Regions from separate parts of the Enterobacter kobei genome, predicted to be linked through region 1. Evidence: predicted binding sites of a transcription regulator. Region 1 holds the regulator's gene; each other region holds the start of a gene.
What was found. The regulator CRP, encoded in region 1, controls carbon source genes, mostly activating them, when cyclic AMP is high. The targets are predictions, from matches to a motif close to ATGTGANNNNNNTCACAT.
Positions count from the first base shown of each region.

Region 1 (6,040 bases):
AACGGACTATTCAGGGAGGCGTTAAGTGAAAAAACTCACCGACAAGCAAAAATCCCGTATTTGGGAGCAGCAGCGTAACGTCAATCTTCAGGCCAGTTGTCTCCTTGAAAAAGGTCATGGTCCTTCAGAACCCCATATTGAGACGCTGGAGCTCGGGCCTTCCGCGCCCGGTTTACCCCATCTTTGTCTTATTCACCGCCATCTGTATCGCAAAGAGCTGAAGCGGGCGGGCGAATACCGTACCGACGATATTTTTAAAGGTGACATTCCTTTCTGCCACTTCGAGTACATCGAGAAGATGGGCAATGAATTGATGGCGGACCTGGAAAGCGAAAAGTATCTGGTGGGTCTTCAGAAAGAAACCTTTGTGAACAGAGTTAGTCACTACTACTGTGAAATCAATATGCTGCATCCTTTTATGAGCGGCAATGGTATTGCACAACGGGTCTTCTTTGAGCAGCTGGCCATTCATGCCGGGTATATGCTGGACTGGCGGGGTATCGATCCCGAGCAGTGGGTGGCGGCGAACCGAAGCGGCGCGACGGGCGATTTGACTGCGCTGAACGCTGTCTTTGCCAAAGTAGTGAGCGAAGCGCGGGAATCTGAGTAGAATAGGGCGGCATTTTTTTCGGGAGCCGCCATGATTCTGCTGATTGATAACTACGATTCCTTCACCTGGAACCTTTACCAGTATTTTTGTGAGCTGGGAGCAGAGGTGGTTGTCCGCCGTAACGATGACGTGACTCTGGCCGATATTGCGACGCTGGCTCCGCAGAAAATTGTGATTTCACCCGGCCCCTGCACGCCGTCGGAATCGGGCGTGTCTCTGGATGTTATCCGGCACTATGCTGGCAAGCTGCCCATTCTGGGCGTCTGCCTGGGCCATCAGGCCATTGCCCAGGTATTCGGCGCCACCATCGTGCGTGCCGCGAAAGTGATGCACGGAAAAACGTCGCCGGTCACGCATACCAGTATCGGGGTATTCACGGGGCTCAATAATCCCTTAACCGTGACGCGCTACCATTCGCTGGTGATTGACCCGCCGACGCTGCCAGACTGCTTTGAGGTGACCGCCTGGAGCGATACGCAGGAGATCATGGGGATTCGCCACCGCGAGTGGGATCTTGAGGGCGTGCAATTCCATCCGGAAAGTATCCTTAGCGAGCAAGGGCATGACCTGCTGGCTAATTTCTTCCATCGCTGAATATCTGTTGCCTTGCTGTGATTTTTTATGCATATTTTGTGATTATATTTTCACAATCAATGTGACATAAAATGGATGGGCATGACATGGCAACTGAACAACCAGCAATTACCCGCGCAACATTCGATGAAGTGATTCTGCCGATTTATGCACCGGCTGAGTTTATCCCGGTTAAGGGGAAAGGCAGCCGCGTCTGGGATCAGCAGGGAAAAGAGTATGTGGATTTCGCGGGCGGTATTGCGGTCACGGCGCTGGGTCATTGCCATCCTGCGCTGGTGGAGGCGCTGAAAACCCAGGGCGAAACCCTGTGGCACACCAGTAACGTATTCACCAACGAGCCGGCGCTGCGTCTGGGCCGCAAAATCATTGATGCCACGTTTGCCGAGCGTGTGCTGTTTATGAACTCCGGCACCGAAGCCAACGAAACCGCCTTTAAGCTGGCGCGCTATTACGCGACGACGCGTCACAGCCCGTACAAAACCAAAATCATCGCCTTCCACAACGCCTTCCACGGGCGCTCGTTCTTTACCGTCTCCGTCGGCGGCCAGCCGAAGTATTCCGACGGCTTTGGCCCAAAACCGGCCGATATCGTCCATGTGCCGTTTAACGATCTGCATGCGGTGAAAGCGGTGATGGACGACCACACCTGCGCGGTAGTCGTGGAGCCAATTCAGGGCGAAGGCGGCGTGACGGCGGCCACCCCGGAATTCCTGCAAGGGCTACGCGCGCTGTGTGATGAGCATCAGGCGCTGCTGGTGTTTGATGAAGTGCAGTGCGGAATGGGACGTACCGGCGATCTGTTCGCTTATATGCACTACGGCGTGACGCCGGATATTTTGACCAGTGCCAAAGCGCTCGGCGGTGGTTTCCCGGTGAGTGCGGTGCTGACGACTCAGGAGATCGCCTCTGCGTTTCATGTCGGTTCGCACGGCTCAACCTATGGCGGTAACCCGCTGGCGAGCGCTGTGGCGGGGGCGGCATTCGATATCATCAATACCCCAGAAGTGCTGAACGGCGTGAATGCGAAGCGTGAGCTGTTCGTAAAACATCTGCAAAAGATCAATGACCAGTATGATGTGTTCAGCGAAATCCGTGGCATGGGTCTGCTGATCGGTGCCGAGCTCACGCCACAGTACAAAGGCCGCGCCCGCGATTTTCTGCATGCTGCCGCCCACGAAGGGGTAATGGTGCTGAATGCGGGGCCAGACGTGATGCGTTTCGCACCGTCGCTGGTGGTGGAAGAGAAAGACATTGAAGACGGGTTAACCCGCTTTGCCGTAGCGGTCGCGAAGATCGTTAAAGGCTAATACTCGGTTCGTTTTAACCGGCGCGTTAACCAAATGCCATGATGAGGACGCTGACGCCATGCCACCGACGAAATGGTGTGCATGGTGTTCAGGTGGCCCAGCACGCGATGCAAATGCTGCTCCAGGGTGCTCATCGGCCCGTGAGTCAGCGTTTCCGGCGCTTCCAGAATGTTCGAATCCCCCGACTCACCCGGCGCGTCATACTCCAGACGCTGCTGACACCTCTGCAGGGCGATTTCACACGACTGCAAATAACGCTGCGCCAGATCCGGCGTCAGCATCGTGTGCTCGCGCGCCAGGGTGGTCATGGCGTTAATATGCTCGACGATAAACTGGCTATGCGTGACCCAGAGCTTCATGTCCGCCAGATAGTGCGCGTTAAAGCCTGGCTCCTGCATCGCCTGGTTGAGCGAGTTAAACAGGGCGTTGTGCGCCTGATTAACTTTCATCCGCTGATACGCCAGCGGGGAGGGCTGCGGGTCGTCGCTCAGGATCAGACGAATGGCCTGCTGGTCAGCCTCCAGCGCGTCGTGGGCGTTCTGGCGCAGCAATCCGCTTTGCCACTGCGGCCACAGCCAGACCATGCCACCAAAGGCAATCAGACAGCCAATCAGCGTATCGATCAGGCGGGCAACGATAAACTGTTCGCCGTTTAGCGTAAGCAGCTGAAGGGTATATACCGCCGTCACCGTAAAGCCCACCATCGCCCAGCCGTAGTTTTTGCGGATAATCAGGTAACTCACCAGCGTAATCACCAGCATCCCAGCCAGGGTATACCCCTCGGGAACGTGGAAGTGTAGCGTTACGCCCGCAATAATCAGCCCCGCCATCGTGCCGCCTGCCCGGTGCAGAATACGTACCCGCGTGGCGCCGTAGCCGTTCTGGGTGACAAACAGCACGGTCATTAAGATCCAGTACGGTTTCGGCAGATGCAGCGCCATGCCCATCAGACTGGCGATACTGAGCATAACGCTAATCCGCGCGGCATTGCGCAGGGCAGAAGACTTAAGAGAGAGATAGCTTCTGAGTGCTGGCAGGAGCGGCAGACGTTTTTGCTTATCCGCCATCAGGTCGCGGGGATACAGCGGGCGCTGGGTGCGCAGCACGCGGGCAATGCGGCTGAAGTGCCAGGCGGCAAACTGGCCGACCGGGTTATCCGGATGCTGACGAGCAATTTTCTCCAGCGCGCCGAGCTGTTTATCCATGTTAAAGCGCGTGGGGTAGCGGTGATAGAGAATGTCGTCCGCCAGCACCCGCAGGCGCGCGGAGACGGTCTGCGCATTCCAGCGGATCACCGCCTCGGCGTGGCTGCGCTCGACCAGCTTTTGCACCTCTTGTGGGTGATGAAGGCTCACGGAGATATGCTCCTGCAGATCCAGCCCCACCTGGAAGGTGCGCAGCAGGCGTTTATATTCGTGATTCTTGTTGGCGGCGAGCATATGCAGCTGCTGATAGCACTGGCTTATCAGATCCACCACCTTTTGCTGGCGCGTCAGCAGCGGCGGTAAGGATTTTTCCGGGTCGGTATGCTGGGTCAGCAAGGTGTATTTGGCTTCGCAGTAATCCGCAAGCTGCACATACAACAGGCTCAGAGATTCACGCAGCGGCTGTTCCCGCCACAGCCAGAACCAGAACCAGTTAAACAGCCCGTACCACAGCGTGCCGAGGGCGTAGATCAGCAGCGGCTCCCACACCGGCATATTCCCGGCGAGGCTCAGGGTGAAGATGGCGGCAATCAGTGAAGCGGGAAGCAGGCGGGCGTGCAGGGAACTGATTTCTGCGGTAACACCGAGGCTCATCGCCAGTACGGTCAGGATCAGCGGCAGCGGAATATCGCGCGCCAGTAAAAGCTGCACGGCGAGGCTACAGCCAGCAAACAGCGAACCGCCAACGATCAGGCGTTTGAAAAAGCGTTTATGCGGCGTGTCCAGACCGGCGATGTTGCAGCAGGCGGGAACGAGAGAAAACAGCAGACCCTGCTGGAGTTGTCCCAGAAGCAGGCCCACGGCCACAGGAAGGCACAACACCAGCGTTTGTCGCAGTGCGTAATTAACTTCCGGGTGATAGATCAGCCTGCGCCACATGGGGAATAGAGACAAAAACGGCGTGACACCTTGCGATGGCACGCCGTTTGAGCGGAATTAACGCGTTCCGTAGACCACGATGGTTTTACCGTGGGCAGAGATCAGGTTCTGATCTTCCAGCATTTTCAGGATACGACCCACCGTTTCGCGGGAGCAACCGACGATCTGACCAATTTCCTGACGGGTAATTTTAATTTGCATGCCGTCCGGGTGGGTCATGGCGTCTGGCTGTTTCGCCAGGTTCAGCAGGGTCTGCGCGATACGACCGGTGACGTCCAGGAAGGCGAGGTTACCCACTTTCTCGGATGTGACCTGCAGACGACGCGCCATCTGGGAAGAAAGACGCATCAGGATGTCAGGGTTTACCTGAATCAACTGACGGAATTTCTTGTAAGAAATTTCAGCCACTTCACATGCTGTCTTTGCACGAACCCAGGCGCTACGTTCCTGGCCTTCTTCAAACAGGCCCAGTTCACCGATAAAATCGCCCTGGTTCAGATAAGAAAGGATCATCTCTTTCCCTTCCTCATCTTTGATCAGCACTGCCACCGAGCCTTTGACGATGTAATACAACGTTTCCGCTTTTTCACCCTGGTGAATCAGCGTGCTCTTCGATGGGTACTTATGAATGTGGCAATGAGACAAGAACCATTCGAGAGTCGGGTCTGTTTGCGGTTTGCCAAGCACCATGCGCTGTTATCCTCTGTTATAAGCTGTCACCAGAGTCATCAGATGCATCCGGACTCTGGGGTTGCAATCGAATTCTTACCCATACCCTGGGAAGTCGGCTGTCGTAACGTTTCGCAGCCAGTAAAGTTTGATGTCCTCTGCATACATGTGTAACGTCAATGTATTACTGTAGCATCCTGAGTGTTTTAGCATAGCTTTCGCCGCGTGTCTCCTGGTGTCTCGCTTCAGCATGATGCAGGTCGCCTTCCGTTGCGAGAAATGTAACGCACGCGTAATCTGTCACCGAAAATGCAACGTTGGAGTCAAAGAATATGCAAGCGCGCGTGAAATGGGTTGAAGGTTTAACGTTCCTGGGCGAATCCGCGTCAGGGCACCAGATTTTGATGGACGGTAACTCCGGCGATAAAGCCCCCAGCCCAATGGAAATGGTGCTGATGGCGGCGGGTGGATGCAGCGCGATTGACGTGGTGTCGATTCTGCAAAAAGGTCGTCATGACGTGACGGATTGCGAGGTTAAACTCACCTCAGAACGTCGCGAAGAGGCGCCACGCCTGTTCACCCACATTAATCTGCACTTTGTGGTCACCGGTAAAGCGCTTAAAGACGCGGCGGTTTCGCGTGCGGTGGATCTGTCTGCGGAAAAATACTGCTCTGTGGCGTTAATGCTGGAGAAAGCGGTAAAAATCACGCATTCGTATGAAGTGATCGAGGCTTAATCTTTTGGCGGGTGGCGCTTCGCTGACCCGCCCTACAAA
Region 1 covers NZ_CP017181.1:4,470,075-4,476,114, reverse strand. Annotated here, with positions in the region: gene BFV64_RS21805 (putative adenosine monophosphate-protein transferase Fic) at 26-610, shown strand; gene pabA (aminodeoxychorismate synthase component 2) at 641-1,204, shown strand; gene argD (bifunctional acetylornithine/succinyldiaminopimelate transaminase) at 1,291-2,511, shown strand; gene BFV64_RS21790 (YccS/YhfK family putative transporter) at 2,508-4,595, opposite strand; gene crp (cAMP-activated global transcriptional regulator CRP) at 4,653-5,285, opposite strand; gene BFV64_RS21780 (OsmC family protein) at 5,597-6,001, shown strand.

Region 2 (6,040 bases), 2.2 Mb from region 1:
GCGCATAAAAGCCTTTAAAACGCTGGGCTAAGTCACAGTCAGTCACCTCCGGAACCCGGTCGCTAATGCGTACCGGGTTTCTTTTTGTCCAGAATTGTCTACTTTTAAGCCATCAAAACTTGATGCATATCAATTTTGGTATGACCAATGCGCCTGACGTGGTATTCTCAATTCACCTGAATGGTTTCAGTGCTGTAACCTGTTGTTAATTAAGGGTTATTTTTATAACTTTTAATTAACAATTGGTTAATAATTTGAGGGGGTCACGTTGACTACGCCATTGAAAAAGATAGTGATTGTAGGCGGTGGTGCTGGCGGGCTGGAGCTGGCCACACAATTGGGTAAGAAGCTGGGTCGCGGTAAAAAAGCCAAAATCACGCTGGTGGATCGTAACCACAGTCACCTGTGGAAACCGTTGCTGCACGAAGTGGCGACCGGATCGCTGGATGAGGGCGTGGACGCGCTGAGCTATCTGGCGCACGCACGCAATCACCATTTCCAGTTCCAGCTGGGTTCCGTGGTGGATATCAACCGTGAAAGCAAAACCATCACCCTGGCAGAGCTGCGTGATGAAAAAGGCGAGCTGCTGGTTCCTGAACGCAAACTGGCGTATGACACGCTGGTAATGGCGCTGGGCAGTACCTCTAACGATTTCAACACGCCGGGCGTGAAAGAGCACTGTATCTTCCTTGATAACCCGCACCAGGCACGTCGTTTCCATCAGGAGATGCTGAACCTGTTCCTGAAGTACACCAATAACATGGGTGCGAATGGCAAGGTTAACATTGCCATTGTCGGCGGCGGGGCAACGGGGGTAGAGCTCTCTGCTGAGCTGCACAATGCGGTGAAACAGCTGCACAGCTACGGCTATAAAGGGTTAACAAACGACGCGCTGAACGTCACGCTGGTCGAAGCCGGTGAACGCATCCTCCCGGCGCTGCCTCCGCGTATCTCCGGTGCGGCGCACAATGAACTCACCAAACTGGGTGTGCGGGTGCTGACACAGACGATGGTGACCAGCGCCGACGAAGGCGGTCTGCACACCAAAGACGGCGAGTACATCAAAGCGGATCTGATGGTCTGGGCGGCAGGTATCAAAGCGCCTGATTTTATGAAAGATATCGGTGGTCTGGAAACGAACCGCATTAACCAGCTGGTGACGGAGCCAACGCTGCAAACCACGCGCGACCCGGAAATCTTTGCGATTGGCGACTGTGCTTCCTGCGCGCGCCCTGAAGGTGGCTTCGTGCCGCCGCGTGCTCAGGCTGCACACCAGATGGCAAGCCTGGTGCTGCATAATATTCTGGCGCAGTACAAAGGCAAACCGATGAAGACGTATGTCTATAAAGACCACGGCTCTCTGGTATCGCTGTCCAACTTCTCTACCGTCGGTAGCCTGATGGGTAACCTGATGCGTGGCTCGATGATGGTAGAAGGGCGCATAGCACGCTTTGTCTATATTTCACTGTACCGTATGCACCAGATCGCACTGCACGGCTACTTCAAAACGGGTCTGATGATGCTGGTGGGCAGAATCAACCGCGTCATCCGTCCGCGTCTTAAACTCCACTAATCTTTCACTCCCTCCGGGCCCTCCGGAGGGAGTTTTTAGCATATCATGCTGCCCGTCATGGATTAGGTGCTTAAGAGTTCTCCTAAACATGATATATCCCTCTCCAGTGTCCACTTTTTGATCCTTTGTCTTATTGGCGAAGCCGTGGCTTCATTGCAAAATTGTTACCAATAGCAACAAAGGAGGAAGTCCCGTGAATAAATCTATGTTGGCGGGTATAGGGATTGGTGTCGCAGCGGCGTTAGGTGTGGCTGCTGTTGCCAGTCTCAACGTATTAGATCGCGGCCCGCAGTATGCGCAGGTGGTTTCTGCTACTCCCATTAAAGAAACCGTAAAAACCCCTCGTCAGGAGTGCCGTAACGTCTCCGTGACCCACCGTCGTCCGGTACAGGATGAAAACCGTATTGCCGGCTCTGTTCTGGGTGCAGTAGCGGGTGGGGTAATTGGTCACCAGTTTGGCGGTGGCCGGGGTAAAGATGTCGCGACCGTCGTTGGTGCGCTGGGTGGCGGCTATGCCGGCAACCAGGTGCAGGGTGCGATGCAGGATAACGATACTTACACCACGACTCAGCAGCGTTGTAAAACCGTCTATGACAAGTCGGAGAAAATGCTGGGTTATGACGTGACCTACAAAATTGGCGATCAGCAGGGCAAAATCCGTATGGATAAAGACCCAGGAACGCAAATCCCACTGGATGGAAATGGCCAGCTGGTACTGAATAACAAAGTGTAAAAAAGATGTTCTCTGAACTTAGCTCCTCAAGCGCTCAGGCTGAGGAGCTTTTTTTTACCTCAAATTTTGAGGAGTTCAGGCCACAAGCGTAGTGTGGTTTCGGTTATATTCTGCAGTTTTTCCAGCGTCGCGCCTTCACGCGCGCTGATCGACATACCCTGCAAAATACAGCTCAGGTACTGCGCCAGCATCTGCGGCTGACAATGCGCGGGAATTTCACCGCGCTGCTGGCGTTGAGCCAGAAATGCGCTGAGGGTCTCTTCCTGCATGGCATGACGCGATTTCACCGTATTGGCGATCTCTTTCGACGCTGCCGCCAGGGTGGCGGAGGTGTTAATCATAAAGCAGCCCGCGGGTGTATCTTTACTGGTGAAGCAGGTGGCAACGGCGGTGAAGTAATCCCGTAGCGCCTGTTCAACGCTTTTCTCTTCACAAAACAGCTGGGCTTCGTGTTTCGCTGCAAAGCGCGAAATGTATCTGTCCAGCACTGCCCTGAACAGCCCCTCTTTGTTGGTAAATTCAGCATAGAGCGTCGGTGCTTTGGCGCCGGTGGCTTCTACCAGATCGGAAAGCGAGGTCGCTTCATACCCATGTTGCCAGAAGAGAGTCATGGCCTTATCAAGCGCTGCATCCCTGTCAAACACTTTTGGTCGGCCACGGCTTTTCTTCGCACAACTCGTGACGTCGGTTGTCATTTGCCGTTGGTCCTCTGTTGATTTGTTGAATAACCATTATAAAAATAAACGCAACCCACCACCAGTGCAGAATGCTTAAAAATAAATTAATCATATATGTATGAAAATTAACGACTTTAAAAATTAATTAATGCTCGTTATAAAATTGTGTTGACGCGTGAGCTGGATCACATTTATGATTTACCTATCGATCGTTAACTAAATCGCTAACGACCTCCAAATTCATCTGCCAAAGGTAAACATCATGAAAAACGTAAAAACCCTCATCGCTGCAGCCGTACTGAGTTCACTTTCTTTCGCAAGCTTTGCTGCTGTACAAGTTCAGTCAACGCCAGCCGATCAGCATAAAGTCGGGACGATCTCTGCGTCTGCCGGGACTAACCTGGGTTCACTGGAAGATCAGCTGGCACAAAAAGCGGAAGCAATGGGTGCAAAATCCTACCGCATCACCTCTGTGACCGGTCCTAACACGCTGCACGGCACGGCTGTCATCTACAAATAAGCCGGGCATAAACCCTCATTTATGCCACTGCAATAAAAAACGCCCTGCTAAGCAGGGCGTTTTGCGTTCTGTTTTACATCGACTGCTGAACGATATCGTGATGCCGGGTGACATCGGTCGGCATGCCTGACCGGGCCTCCATCGCACGTTCCATCACCTGGCTCTCGGTATTCGCATTCGTTTTAAAGCTCACCATCGCAGCATCTAGGTTAATGGGTAACGTCTGCGGATCGTCGCCGATATTTTTTGAGAGCGGCTGGTGAATCTCGACCAGTCGTACGCCGCCCGGCTCCTCAGAGACTTTAATCGGCGTATTGATAATATTCACTTTAGTCCCTGGCGTAACGACGTTGAACAGCGTTTTGATATCGTCATCGCGCAGACGAATACAGCCGGAGCTGACGCGCATGCCGATGCCAAAGTCGGCATTCGTTCCGTGCAGCAGGTAAACCCCACCGTATGCCGCCAGGCGGATCGCGTGGTGCCCCATTGGGTTATCCGGGCCAGCCGGAACAACCGCGGGAAGATCGATGCCCTGGGCTTTATAACGGGCGCGAATGTTGGCCGTTGGCGTCCAGGTTGGATTCGCCCGTTTATCCGAGACGGTCGTCACCATCGTCGGTGTCAGGGTGTCGCCGCCCAGTTGACCGATACCGATAGGGTAGACGGTCACTTCATTTTTACCCGGCGGATAATAATAGAGACGTAACTCAGCCAGGTTTATGACGATCCCCTCGCGCGGGGCATCCGGCAGGAGAGTTTGTAACGGGATCGTCAGTACGCTGCCCGCGCGCGGGACATACGGATCGACGCCGGGGTTCGCCTGCAGCAGAGCCAGAAAACCGACGTTATATTTTTTGGCAATGGCTTCCAGTGAACCGCCATTATTTTCAACCACATGAAAGCGGTTTTCCCCGACCAGCTTGCTGCCAGGCGGTGGAAGAGGCCAGGTGTTTGCGCGAGCGGGAAGTGCAACCGCGACGGCGGCAGCCAGCGTAAACAGGGTTATCCAGCGGGTAAAACGCGAAGAGGTCATCATCACCATAATCCATATAAATGATAAGGTTATTGTTTTATAAGGTGTTAATGATAATTATGGCGAAAGGGTGTGTCGGGAAGATCGGGTGAAGTGCAAAGAGTTTGTAAATTGTCCCCCCGGCAGCACTGGCTAACGGGGGGAGGTCAGATTACGCGACCGCGTTCTCTTCGAGCTGCCGCATAAAGTTACGCACCCAGTCCATACGGGTTTTGCGATCCGCCAGCTCCTGGGTAAATTTCAGACGGGTTGGCCCATCCAGGCGGAAATACTGCGGCTGTTTTTGCAGCAGGCCAATCAGCCACATCGGGTTGACGTGGTTCTTCTCGGCGAATTCAATGACGCCGCCTTTTTCATTACCTTCAAGTTTGCGGATCCCCAGCTTCTGCGCCTGCTGGCGCAGCCGCGCGATATCCAGCAGATTTCTCGCCGCATCGGGCAGCAGGCCAAAGCGGTCAATCAGTTCCACTTTGATCTCTTCCAGCTCATTTTCATTCTTCGCGCTGGCAATGCGTTTGTAGAATGACAGGCGGGTATTCACATCAGGAATGAAATCATCCGGCAGCAGGGACGGCATACGCAACTCGACCTCGGTCTGCTGGCTGGTGAGATCTTCCAGCGACGGCTCGCGTCCGGCCTTCAGGGCATCAACCGCGTTTTCCAGCAGCTCCATATAGAGCGAGAAGCCGATGGTTTCCATGGAGCCGCTCTGATCCTCGCCCAGCAGTTCGCCGGCACCACGGATCTCAAGATCGTGCGTGGCCAGCGCAAAGCCTGCACCGAGGTCTTCCAGCGAGGCGATGGCTTCCAGACGCTTTTGCGCGTCGGTGGTCATCGCTTTCGGATGCGGGGTCAATAGCCAGGCGTAAGCCTGATGATGCGAACGGCCGACGCGACCGCGCAGCTGATGAAGCTGCGCCAGACCAAAGTGATCCGCACGCTCAATAATGATGGTATTCGCCGTCGGGATATCAATGCCGGTTTCAATGATGGTGGTACACACCAGTACGTTAAAGCGCTGGTGGTGGAAGTCGTTCATCACCCGCTCCAGCTCGCGCTCGCGCATCTGCCCGTGGCCGATGGCAATACGCGCTTCCGGTACCAGCTCGGCCAGCCTGTCCGCGGCTTTCTGGATATTTTCAACGTCGTTATAAAGATAATAAACCTGGCCCCCGCGCAGTACCTCACGCAGGATCGCCTCGCGTACCACCAGATTATCGTACTCGCGGACAAAGGTTTTCACCGCCAGACGACGCGCCGGTGGTGTGGCGATAATCGACAGATCGCGCATGCCGCTCATCGCCATGTTCAGCGTACGCGGAATTGGCGTTGCGGTCAGGGTCAGAATATCGACGTCGGCGCGCATCGCTTTGATGCGTTCTTTATGGCGCACCCCGAAGCGGTGCTCTTCATCGACGATCAGCAGCCCCAGATCTTTCCACTTCACGTCGCTTTGCAGCAGCTTGTGCGTACCTATCAGAATATCGATTTTGCCTTCGCT
Region 2 covers NZ_CP017181.1:1,801,782-1,807,821, forward strand. Annotated here, with positions in the region: gene ycfP (alpha/beta hydrolase YcfP) at 1-31, shown strand, start outside; gene BFV64_RS08635 (NAD(P)/FAD-dependent oxidoreductase) at 269-1,573, shown strand; gene BFV64_RS08640 (glycine zipper 2TM domain-containing protein) at 1,767-2,306, shown strand; gene comR (TetR family copper-responsive transcriptional repressor ComR) at 2,366-3,001, opposite strand; gene bhsA (multiple stress resistance protein BhsA) at 3,246-3,503, shown strand; gene ldtC (L,D-transpeptidase LdtC) at 3,577-4,542, opposite strand; gene mfd (transcription-repair coupling factor) at 4,691-6,040, opposite strand, start outside.
Region 2: a site for CRP is predicted at 3,157-3,174, ahead of bhsA (multiple stress resistance protein BhsA). Genes of this name have one in related genera too.

Region 3 (6,040 bases), 1.8 Mb from region 1:
TTTCATCTTCGCCTATATGACTAGTCATGAAATTTAAAATGACTAGTCATATAGGGAGAGAGCATGAATACATCGCTGCCAGCCAATTTTTTATGGGGTAACTCGGTCTCCAGCATGCAGACGGAAGGGGCATGGAACGAGGGCGGAAAGGGCATGTCGGTCTACGACATTCGTGAAGCCGGGGAAAATATCTCCGACTGGAAAGTGGCGACCGACTCCTACCACCGCTACAGGGAAGATTTCGACCTGATGCAGGATCTGGGCATGAACTGCTACCGCTTTCAGATCTCATGGAGCCGTGTCTGCCCGCAGGGCGATGGCGCGTTCAACGACGAGGGGATCGCCTTTTACGACCGCTTTATTGACGATCTTATCGCGCGCGGCATCGAGCCGATGATCTGCCTCTATCACTTCGATATGCCGTTGGCGCTGGCGCAGGAGTACAACGGATTTAACGACCGCCGCGTGATGGAGGCCTTTATCCGCTACGGCAAGAAGATGATCGACTGCTTTGGTGACCGGGTGAAGTACTGGCTGACCTTCAACGAGCAGAACATTTTCCATATGCCGGAAGCCTTCCGCATTTCCGGTTACCTGAAAGGGGAGCAAACCCTTCGCGAGCTCTATGAGTTACAGCACCATGCGATGGTGGCGCATATGTCGCTGACCGAGTATCTGCACCAGACCAAACCGGGCCAGCTGATGGGCGGCATGCTGGCGCACCAGCTGATTTACCCGGCCACCTGCAAACCGCGCGATATCTTCTGCGCCCAGCAGTACGATGAATTCCTCAACCAGAACCTGCTGCGCGTTTTTGCGGGTCAGGGTTACAGCCCGGCGGTGATGGCGGTGGTGGAGCAGGAAGGCTTTGGCGATATCTACCGCGACGAAGATTTAGCGCTGCTGGCGCGCACCAAAAACGACTTTATGGCCTTCAGCTATTACGCCAGCAAAACGCTGGACAGCGATGCCATCCCGGAAGGCACGCCGGTCAACTATTACCTGCTACACGGTGAGAAAAATAACCCGTACCTGAAAGCCACCGAGTGGAACTGGCAGATCGACCCTATGGGCTTTCGCACCATCATCACCCGCTACGCCAACGACTGGCGGATGCCGGTCTTCCCGATTGAAAACGGTATTGGCGTGATTGAGTCCTGGGACGGCGTCAACCCGATTGAGGACACCTACCGCATCGACTACCACCGGGCGCATATCGACGCAATGAAAGCGGCGATGTTCGAAGATGGCGCAGAGGTCATCGGCTACCTCGGCTGGGGGTTAATCGACATTCTCAGCTCCCAGGGCGACATGCGTAAGCGCTACGGCGTGGTCTACGTCAACCGAGAAAACCACGACCTGAAAGACCTGAAGCGCGTGCCGAAGAAAAGCTACGCCTGGCTGAAACAGGTCATTCATACCAACGGACGCGAGATGTAAGCCGTACGCTGCCGGGCCGTTTTTGTGACTGATTGATGGGAACTATCCGCTATGTCTGAAACAAAAATCACACCGCATATGCAGTCCTTTGTCGATAAATTTGTTGAGTTCTCGGCGCGCCTGGCAAACCAGGTGCACCTGCGCTCCCTGCGCGATGCCTTCGCCACGGTGATGCCGATTTTCATCCTCGCCGGTCTGGCGGTGCTGGTGAACAACGTGGTGTTCCCGTGGATTTTTGACGGCGACACGCTCACGCAGTTTAAGGTCTGGGGGGAGGCGATAATCAACGGCACGCTGAATATCGCCGCGCTGCTGCTGGCCCCGATGATTGCCTGGTCGCTGGCGCGCAATAAAGATTTCGACAATCCGGTTTCGGCAGTGGTTATCGCCGTCAGCAGTTTTATCATCATGATGCCGATGCGCCTGCAGTTGACGCCCGTCGGCAGTGAGACCACGGTGAACGTCACTCAGGTACTGACGTTCGCCAATATCGGCTCTACCGGGATTTTTGCCGGAGTGCTGATCGGGCTACTCTCAACGGAGCTGTTTATTGCCATTTCGCGGCTAAAGGCGCTGCACATTTCGCTGGGGGAAAATGTGCCTCCGGCGGTGAGTAAATCCTTTACCGCGCTGATCCCAACCATTCTGACATTGTCAGTATTTGCCGTGCTGGCAGCACTGCTGGCAAACGTGCTGCACACGGACCTGATCCATCTCATCACGACCTTTATCCAGCAGCCGCTGCGGCTGATCAACACCAGCCTGCCGGGAACGATTTTTATCTACAGCTTCGGTAACTTCCTGTTCACGCTCGGGATTCATCAGTCGGTGGTCAACAGCGTGGTACTGGAACCGTTCCTGCTGATCAACACCAACGAGAACATGCTGGCCTTTGCCAATGGCCAGCCCATCCCGCATATCATCAACAACATCTTCGTGCCGACGTTTGGAATGGTGGGCGGGACGGGCAGCACCATTTCGCTGCTGATCGCCATCTTTATCTTCTCCCGGCAGAAGTCGGCGAAGCAGGTGGCGCGCCTGTCGCTGGCGCCCGGTTTATTCAACATCAACGAGCCGGTGATTTTTGGCCTGCCGATTGTCTTTAACCTGCCGCTGATGATCCCGTTTGTGCTGTTGCCCGCGATTGGCATTTACGTTGCCTGGCTCTGCACCACGCTGGGGTTAATGTCGCGCTGCGTGGTGATGATCCCGTGGACCACGCCGCCGATTCTGAGCGCCTGGCTGGCCACGGCAGGGGACTGGCGGGCGGTGGTGGTGCAGTTGGCAATCATTGTTTTTGGTGTATTCTTCTACCTGCCTTTCCTCAAGATTGCCGAGCGAGTGGCGTTGAAAAACAGCGGGATAGAAAACTAACTGAAAGGAAGGACGATGGCGGCGAAGTACATCACCATAGCGCGGGAAATTAAAAAACGCATTATCAGCCAGCAGTACGCCGCCAACGAACCCCTGCCGGACCAGTTTGCGCTGGCGGCGGAGTTCAGCACCAGCCGGATGACCATCCAGCAGGCGATGCGCCAGCTGATTGTCGAAGGTCTGGTTTATACCCGTCAGGGGCAGGGCACCTTTATCCGCAAAAACTTCCTTCAGCTTTCCCAGTGGGATCTCTCCGGCAGCGACTATTTTGGTGCCACCAAAACCTGGGAACATCTGGGTAAGGTCACGAGCCAGGTGGTGCATTTTGAACTGCGCTTCCCGAACGAGAAAGAGCAGGCGTCGCTGATGATTAATGCCGATGCCCCGGTCTATGACTTTATTCGCCTGCGTTTATTAAACGGTGAACCGATGTCGCTGGATTCAACGGTCATGCCGATGACCCTGGTGCCCGGCCTGACGAAAAGCCATCTTGACGGTTCGGTGTTTCAGTATGTTCAGGAGACGCTGGGGCTGAAAATTATGGGGTCATACAGGGTGGTGCGGGCGCTAAAACCCAATGCGCTGGACAGGCAACATCTGGTCTGCGAGGAAACCGATCCGGTGCTGGAGGTGGAGCAGGTCATTTATCTGGAAGATGGCACGCCGCTGGAATATGCCCACTGCCACTATCGGTACGACCACGGCGGGATCGTTATCGTGAATAACGGGTAAAAAAAAAGCGGGCATCGAAGCCCGCTTTTTTAATGCTCGTTATTAGTTCAAACGCACCGGCATACCGGAGCGGTTCTGCACGGCCTGGTCAACGATGGTCGTTTCCACGTCAGGCTGAGAGGTCACCGCCTGCACCGCGCTGTTCAGCGTAACAGGGACGACTTCGTTGTTGTTGATCTGGTCTTCGCTGGTAGACAGCGGGTTGTGCACTTCAATGTAACGGCTACCGTCTGGCTCAGTGGTGGCTTTTACCGGTTCGTTAATGAACTGCACGCGCGTACCGACCGGCACGTTTTCGAACAGGAACTTGATGTCGTCGTTACGCAGACGCACGCAGCCGTGGCTTACGCGCAGGCCGATACCGAAGTTGGCGTTGGTGCCGTGAATGGCGTACAGACGGCCAATGTACAGCGCGTACAGACCCATCGGGTTATCCGGGCCGGCTGGCACAACGGCTGGCAGCGGTTCGCCGGCAGCAATGTATTCTGCGTGCATTTTGGCGGTAGGGGTCCAGGTTGGGCCCGCTTTCTTACGCTCAACTTTGGTGGTCCAGTTCATTGGGGTGTCTTTACCCAGCTGGCCGATACCGATTGGCAGCACGATAACGGTGTTGGTGCCTTTCGGGTAGTAATACAGACGCATTTCGGCGCTGTTAATGACGATACCTTCATGAACGGTATCCGGCAGGATCAGCTGCTGAGGAATATTCAGTACGGTACCCGCTTTTGGCAGATACGGGTCAACGCCCGGGTTTGCTTCCAGCATGTTGGACAGGCCCAGCTGGTACTGTGCGGCGAAATACTCCAGCGGCTGAGAGTTACCTTCTGGTACCGTCACCACCTGGTTTTCGCCCACCAGACGGCTTCCGTCTGTCGGCAGGGGATACGTCACCGCAGACGCGGTCTTACAAAAACCTACTACGGCTAACGCCGCCGCAAAAAGCGTTGTTAATTTCATGTTCATGTTGTGCGAGGTATCTAAGCCATTCAGGCGATGAGTTGATAAGTCTGAATCTATGATGGGAGCGCATTATATGTGCATTCCCGCTCGCAGGGAATTCAGATGTGTACGAAATCACATTTTTTTCGATTTTGTTAAAGTTTAGTGGATTGCCGCAACACGGGATCTCAATTCGGAATTGTGGCATAATGCCGTGTTTATCACACTTTTCGCAGGAATCTCCCCGTGTTAGTTACCAGCAACGTCACTATGCAGTTTGGCAGTAAGCCGCTGTTCGAAAACATTTCCGTCAAATTTGGCGGCGGCAACCGTTACGGCCTGATTGGTGCCAACGGTAGCGGAAAATCCACCTTTATGAAGATCCTCGGCGGCGACCTGGAGCCGACGCTTGGCAACGTGTCGCTCGATCCGAACGAGCGCATCGGTAAGCTGCGTCAGGATCAGTTCGCCTTCGAAGAGTTCACCGTGCTGGACACCGTGATCATGGGGCACGCGGAGCTGTGGGAAGTGAAGCAGGAGCGCGATCGCATTTACGCCCTGGCTGAAATGAGCGAAGAGGACGGCTACAAAGTGGCCGAACTGGAAACGCATTACGGCGAGATGGATGGCTATTCAGCTGAAGCGCGTGCGGGCGAGCTGCTGCTGGGCGTGGGCATTCCTGTTGAACAGCATTACGGCCCGATGAGTGAAGTCGCGCCAGGCTGGAAGCTGCGTGTCCTGCTGGCGCAGGCGCTGTTCTCTAACCCGGACATCCTGCTTCTCGACGAACCAACGAACAACCTGGACATCGACACCATCCGCTGGCTGGAGCAGACGCTGAACGACCGCGACAGCACCATGATCATCATTTCGCACGACCGTCACTTCCTGAACATGGTCTGTACGCACATGGCGGATCTGGACTACGGCGAGCTGCGCGTGTACCCGGGCAACTACGACGAATACATGACGGCTGCGACCCAGGCGCGTGAACGCCTGCTGGCCGACAACGCCAAGAAGAAAGCGCAGATTGCGGACCTGCAATCCTTCGTCAGCCGCTTCAGCGCGAACGCCTCTAAGTCTCGTCAGGCGACGTCCCGCGCCCGTCAGATCGACAAAATCAAGCTGGAAGAAGTCAAAGCTTCCAGCCGTCAGAACCCGTTCATCCGCTTCGAGCAGGACAAGAAACTGTTCCGTAACGCGCTGGAAGTGGAAGCCCTTACCAAAGGCTTCGATGAAGGTCCGCTGTTTAAAAACTTCAACCTGCTGCTGGAAGTGGGCGAGAAGATTGCCATTCTGGGGGCCAACGGCGTGGGTAAATCCACCATGCTGAAAACCCTGGTGGGTGAACTGCAGCCGGACAACGGCACCGTGAAGTGGTCAGAAAATGCGCAGATTGGTTACTACGCGCAGGACCATGAATACGAGTTCGAAAACGACCTGACCGTGTTTGACTGGATGAGCCAGTGGAAGCAGGAAGGCGACGACGAGCAGGCGGTGCGTAGCATTCTGGGTCGTCTGCTGTTCAGTCAGGACGACATCAAAAAGCCGGCGA
Region 3 covers NZ_CP017181.1:1,424,336-1,430,375, forward strand. Annotated here, with positions in the region: gene BFV64_RS06775 (glycoside hydrolase family 1 protein) at 64-1,440, shown strand; gene BFV64_RS06780 (PTS sugar transporter subunit IIC) at 1,492-2,814, shown strand; gene BFV64_RS06785 (GntR family transcriptional regulator) at 2,830-3,546, shown strand; gene ldtB (L,D-transpeptidase) at 3,589-4,509, opposite strand; gene BFV64_RS06795 (ABC-F family ATPase) at 4,732-6,040, shown strand, end outside.
Region 3: a site for CRP is predicted at 4,609-4,626, ahead of ldtB (L,D-transpeptidase). Genes of this name have one in related genera too.

Region 4 (6,040 bases), 160 kb from region 1:
GCATAATATTATTTTTGAGCGCTTCGGTGATCAGTTCGGGCTGTCTGTCGAGGGCCAGCAGGAACGCCGGTTCGACCGGAATAAACATCAGCACATAGTCCAGCGAGCGCAGCCCCGGAAGCTGCTGATAATCTTTTCTGCCCAGCAGTCGGATATGGTTACGCACGGAGGCAATATGCTCCTGCAGCGCCGACTCGCGCGTGTAGTCGTCTTCCGCATTAAAGTAACGCTCATACGCCACCAGCGTCATTTTGGCGTCGATCACCACATCTTTCCCCTGCGGCAGACGCACAATGACGTCTGGCTGCATCCGCGAGCGGGCATCGCTCTCGATACTCACCTGCGTTTCGTATTCATACCCCTCGCGCAGGCCAGAGGCCTCCAGCACGCGGGTGAGCACCACTTCTCCCCAGTTACCCTGGGTTTTGTTATCCCCTTTTAGCGCCCGAGTGAGGTTGACCGCCTCCTGCGCCATTTGCGCATTCAACTGCTGAAGATTACGAATCTCGTGCGCCAGCGTGTGCCGCTCGCGGGCTTCCTGTCCAAAGCTGTCCTGCACCTGACGGCGAAAACCGTCCAGCTGTTCACGCAGCGGCGTCAGCAGACTGTTCAGACTCTGGCGATTCTGTTCGTCAACGCGGCGGTTGCTGTGTTCGAAAATGCGGTTGGCGAGATTCTCAAACTGCTCGCTGAGGCGCTGCTCGCTGTTAATCATCTGACGGATTTTGTCTTCCGCATGCAGCTGCGTGGATTCGAGGCGGGTAGTCACTTCGCGGAGATCGGCCTCCAGCGACGTGTTGATATCACGCAGGTTGCGCAGTTCGTTATTGAGCAGCTCGCACTCGTCGCGCCAGTGGTCACTTAGCGCAAGCTGTTGCTTTACCGCGCTGAGCTCGGCGACGATCTCTTCGCGCTCCGCCAACTGATCGGCCTTCTGCTGCGCATGCTGGTAGCTGGAAATCAGCCAGCCTATCGCAACGCCCGCCAGCGCAATCACCGCATAAATCAGGATTGAGATATCCACAATGCCCCCTGCATCAACGTATTACCCGCACAAAATAGAATTGTGCTGTATAAACGTCCAGTTTGAAAGGGTTTTCCTGCGAGGTGCTACGCAAAAAATAAAGGCCGAACGCGTCGGCCTTTGATTTGAGAAGAGAGGGCTAGATCAGGCGACGAGCCGCTTCCACCACAATTTTCACCGCATGACTTTCGGTCTGCTTCATGGTTTCGGCGTTCGGGATCTCCTGCTGAGTACGGTTGACGATAACGCCCGCCACCATACCGGCACGCAGACCCTGGCTTGCACACATGGTCAGCAGCGTCGCGGATTCCATTTCGTAGTTCATTACGCCCATGGACTGCCACTCTTCCATTGAGCCTTTGAAACGGCTCACAACGCGGCCAGAGAAGGTGTCGTAGCGCTCCTGGCCCGGGTAGAAGGTGTCGGAAGAGGCGGTTACGCCAACGTGGGTGGTCGCGCCCACGGACTTCGCGGCTTCAACCAGCGCGGTGGTGCATTCGAAGTCAGCCACTGCCGGGAATTCCATAGGCGCAAAGTGCAGGCTTGCCCCGTCCAGACGAACGGATGCCGTCGTCACCAGTACGTCGCCCACGTTGATGTGCGGCTGAATCGCGCCGGTCGTGCCGATACGCAGGAAAGTACGAATGCCCAGCTGCGCCAGCTCTTCAACTGCAATAGAGGTAGACGGACCGCCGATACCGGTGGAGCACACAATCACCGCTTTGCCATCCAGCTCTGCACGCCAGGTGGTGAATTCACGATGGGCAGCCAGTTTGACCGGCTTATCCATCAGCGCGGCGATCTTTTCCACACGCTCAGGGTCGCCAGGGACGATAGCGAGCGTAGCCCCTTGTAAATCATTTTTAGTGAGGCCGAGATGAAAAACATCAGACTTAGACATAGGTGACTCCTCTGTGGGTCGGTTAGTCAGAAGAAGTAAAACGGTACTTTACAGAAGCAGTAAGCATAATTTCGTGATGCATCTCACCATGAATGAAAATGATTGCAGTGAATTTCCATCAAAAAGTGATTTACATCACATTAACAAGTTATATCGTCAGGTGCTGCACAAAAGATAGACCGTTTAAGGCACTGTGAGTTGTTAACCTGGTGTCTATATTTACCTTTGCGCTAACTCATTGGTACGGAGAATGCCATGACTGAAAAAACCGGTTTTGCACCTGCTGCAGCCCCGCTTGCTTCAACCATCGTTTCAACCTCAGAAGAGGCCATTACGGCGGGAGAGACCTCCATTCCCTCTCAGGGGGAGAATATGCCTGCCTGGCACGCACGACCAAAATCGGCAGACGGTCCGCTGCCCATCGTGATTGTGGTTCAGGAGATTTTTGGGGTTCACGAACATATTCGCGACCTCTGCCGTCGCCTGGCACTTGAAGGATATCTGGCCGTTGCGCCAGAACTCTACTTCCGTCAGGGCGATCCAAACGACTATAGCGATATTCCAACGCTGTTCAGCAATCTGGTCAGCAAAGTCCCGGACGCGCAGGTGCTGGCCGATCTCGACCACGTTGCCAGCTGGGCGGCGCGTAACGGCGGCGACCCGCACCGTCTGATGGTCACCGGCTTCTGCTGGGGCGGACGCATTAGCTGGCTGTATGCCGCACACAATCCGCAGCTCAAAGCGGCTGTCGCCTGGTATGGCAAACTGGTGGGCGAGAAAACGCTGAATTCGCCAAAACATCCGGTGGACATCGCCACTGAGCTCAATGCCCCGGTGCTGGGTCTGTATGGCGGCCAGGACACCGGTATTTCGCTTGATTCGGTAGAAACCATGCGCCATGCGCTACGGGCAGCCAATGCCAATGCTGAGATTGTGGTGTATCCGGATGCCGGACATGCGTTTAACGCAGATTACCGTCCGAGTTATCACGCGGAATCGGCGAAAGATGGCTGGCAGAGAATGCTGGCGTGGTTTAGCCAGTACGGCGGGAAGAAATAAACACTTCGCAGCCCCGGCGAAAGCCGGGGCTGCGTCAGGGCTTACTCCAGGCCCAGATGTTTCCACAGCTCGTCCATCGGCAGCGTGGCCAGGGCGATACGCTCATCCGCCGCACCATACCAGATATGCAACGTGTCATTACGCACCAGCGCCCCGCAGGTAAAGACGACGTTACCGAAAAAGCCTTCACGCTCATAGGGCGCGCTCGGCTCCAGCAGCGGTACGGAAGATTTGGCGATGAGGGTGAGCGGATCCTCAAGATCCAGAAGCAGAGCGCCCAGGCAATAACGCTGGCTAGCGTCAACGCCGTGATAAATCTCCAGCCAGCCGCGCGCGGTCTTGATCAGCGGCGCGCCGCCACCCGACTTCAGCGCATCCCATTCGTCTCCCGAGCGTCCCAGCAGATGCCGGTGGTTTCCCCAGTGCAGCATATCGGGCGATTCGCAGATCCAGATTTCCGGGTGGCCGAAATGGCAGGGCGCGGGCCGGGTAAGCGCCCGGAAGGATCCGCCAACCTTCTCCGGGAAGAAACAGACGTCGCGGTTATCAGGGCAGAAAATCAGCCCTTTCTTGTCGACGGAGATAAAATCAACGGTGGTCGCCAGCGCGGTGGAGATACCCAGCGATGACACGGCGGAGTAATTGATGTACCAGACATCGTCAATCAGGGTGATACGCGCATCTTCACAGCCAAATTCCTCATAGCGGCTGTCGGCGGTAATAAACGGCTGTTGATCGATGGTGAAATTTACACCGTCCTGGCTTCGCGCCAGGCGCAGGTGGGACATTGACGTCAGCCAGACCTGAGCCGGGTCGCTTTTCAGCACAATGGTACGCGGGTCGCTAAAATCATAGCGCGGGTCGTTGCGGTCGAACGTTTTTGTTGCCGCCTGCCAGCCGCCGGACTGCTGCACCAGAAGCGGAACGACGATCTTCTGTGGGTCATCATTTATCACGCTCTCGGCAACCCGAAGCAGCAGGATAATCTCCCCATGATACTCCGTTACCCCGGCGTTAAAGACGCACTCCACTTTCCGTCCTGGCAGAGAAGGCACCACGTCGCTCGGGGTGATCAACGGATTCTTACCGTGTCTGTTCATATACACTCCTTTTTATCAGAATTTGATTTTTATCCAGCTGCTGCGCGTTTTGGCCGTACAGGACATCCGCTTCAATGGCCCACAATGGGTTTTGTACCGGCTGGCCAAAATTCACGGCCACCCAGACCTGTTCCTGCGCCGTTGTTCGGGTAAACCAGACGCACGCCTTATGGCGCTTCAGTAGGCTGCACTCCCCATGCTGTAGCGCCCCGATGGCGGCCCGAAGCGCAATGAAGGTCTGGTACTGACGCCACAACGAGCCGGGCGTCGATATCTGATGTTCGGCATTGAGCAAGGGATAGTCCTGGCTGACGGGCATCCACGGCGTGGATGTGGAAAAGCCCGCAAACGGTGCGTCGCACCAGAGGAAGGGGGCGCGGGACCCATCCCGTGAATGTTCAATGGCCTGCGCCAGCGCGTCGGCGGCACTGCACCCCTGCCGCATGGCCGTGTCGTAGAAGGTTTTTCCCTGAATATCAAAAATCTGCCCGACCGTCTGAGGCACATAGTCGGGCATCCCCAACTCGTCACCCTGAAAAATAAACGGTACGCCGCGCACGGTCAGCTGTAGCGCCAGAACGGCCAACGCCCGGGCGGCGTCATGCGGGCCTTCACCAAAGCGGCTAATCATGCGCGGCATATCGTGGCTGGAAAAGAATAGCGTCGGCAGGCCAGACTGCAGCGCCAGCGTGGCGTTAATCTCGTCGCACAGGCGTGCCGCATCGAAGGTTTTCTGGCTGCCAATATTGAAGTTAAAGACCACGTCCATCAGCGACGGGGCCTGATAACGGGCCAGGGTCTCCCTCTCCTCGCTGCCGATTTCGCCGATCAGGAAAACATCCCCTTGCTGCCTGGCATGTTGGCATACGCGCTGCAGCGTGCCGATGAGTCCCGGCTGATTCACGTCATGCTCATGCTGCTGTACTCCCGCTTTCTCCGGATTGTCAGGCCCGATGCCGCGCGTACTGAGGAAATTAATCACGTCGAAGCGGAAGCCATCCACGCCCTGTGCCTGCCAGAAATCAATGACCTGAAGCATTTCCTGCTCAACCGCGGGGTTCGCCCAGTTAAGATCGACCTGCTCAGGCGCGAATTTATGGTAGTAAAACTCGCCGGTGTCCGGCTCCGGGCTCCAGGCGCTGCCGGAAAAAAATGACTCCCAGTTGTTAGGGTGCGCGCTGAAAAGAAAATAGTCCCGATAGCGGCTTGCGGGATTATTCCAGGCATCCTGAAACCACGGATGCTGCGAAGAGACATGATTAAGCACCAGATCGATAATGACCCGGATCCCCTTTTCATGGCAGCGATGAACGACGTCGCGAAAATCGGTCAGCGTGCCGAATCGTGGGTCGACGGCGCAGTAATCACTAATGTCATACCCGTTATCCACCAGAGGAGAGGGGTAAAACGGCGTGATCCAGATGGCACCGATGCCTAACGCGCTCAGGTAATCCACTTTTGAGAGCAGGCCTGGGAAATCACCCAGCCCGTCACCGTTACCATCGCAAAACGACGGCAGATAAATTTGGTAACAGGTACAGGCCTGCCACCAGGGTTGTTTGTTCACCGTACATTCCTTATTTCAGTGATAACGACATGCCCTGCAGGAAATATTTCCGGAACAGGATAAACAACACGATGACCGGCAGCATTTGCACCACGGCTCCCGCCATCACTGGCCCCAGATAAACGCCGTAGGATTTACTGAAGGTGGCCAGCAGCACCGAAAACGGCATTTTGTCGGCATCGCGCATGACAATCAGCGGCCAGAGGAAGTTGTCCCACGAGCTTGAGAAGGTAAATAGCGCCACGATCGCCAGAATGGACTTGTTCAGCGGCATCATGACGTGCCGCAGAATGGCCCACAGGCTGGCATGATCCAGACGCGCGGCGTACAGGTAATCGTTGGGCGTACCCTTGAAGCTCTGAGACACCATAAAGATCCCCCAGGCACTC
Region 4 covers NZ_CP017181.1:4,627,004-4,633,043, forward strand. Annotated here, with positions in the region: gene rmuC (DNA recombination protein RmuC) at 1-1,024, opposite strand, end outside; gene udp (uridine phosphorylase) at 1,164-1,925, opposite strand; gene BFV64_RS22480 (dienelactone hydrolase family protein) at 2,181-2,984, shown strand; gene BFV64_RS22485 (glycoside hydrolase family 130 protein) at 3,026-4,084, opposite strand; gene BFV64_RS22490 (alpha-amylase family glycosyl hydrolase) at 4,068-5,651, opposite strand; gene BFV64_RS22495 (carbohydrate ABC transporter permease) at 5,662-6,040, opposite strand, start outside.
Region 4: a site for CRP is predicted at 2,049-2,066, ahead of udp (uridine phosphorylase). Genes of this name have one in related genera too.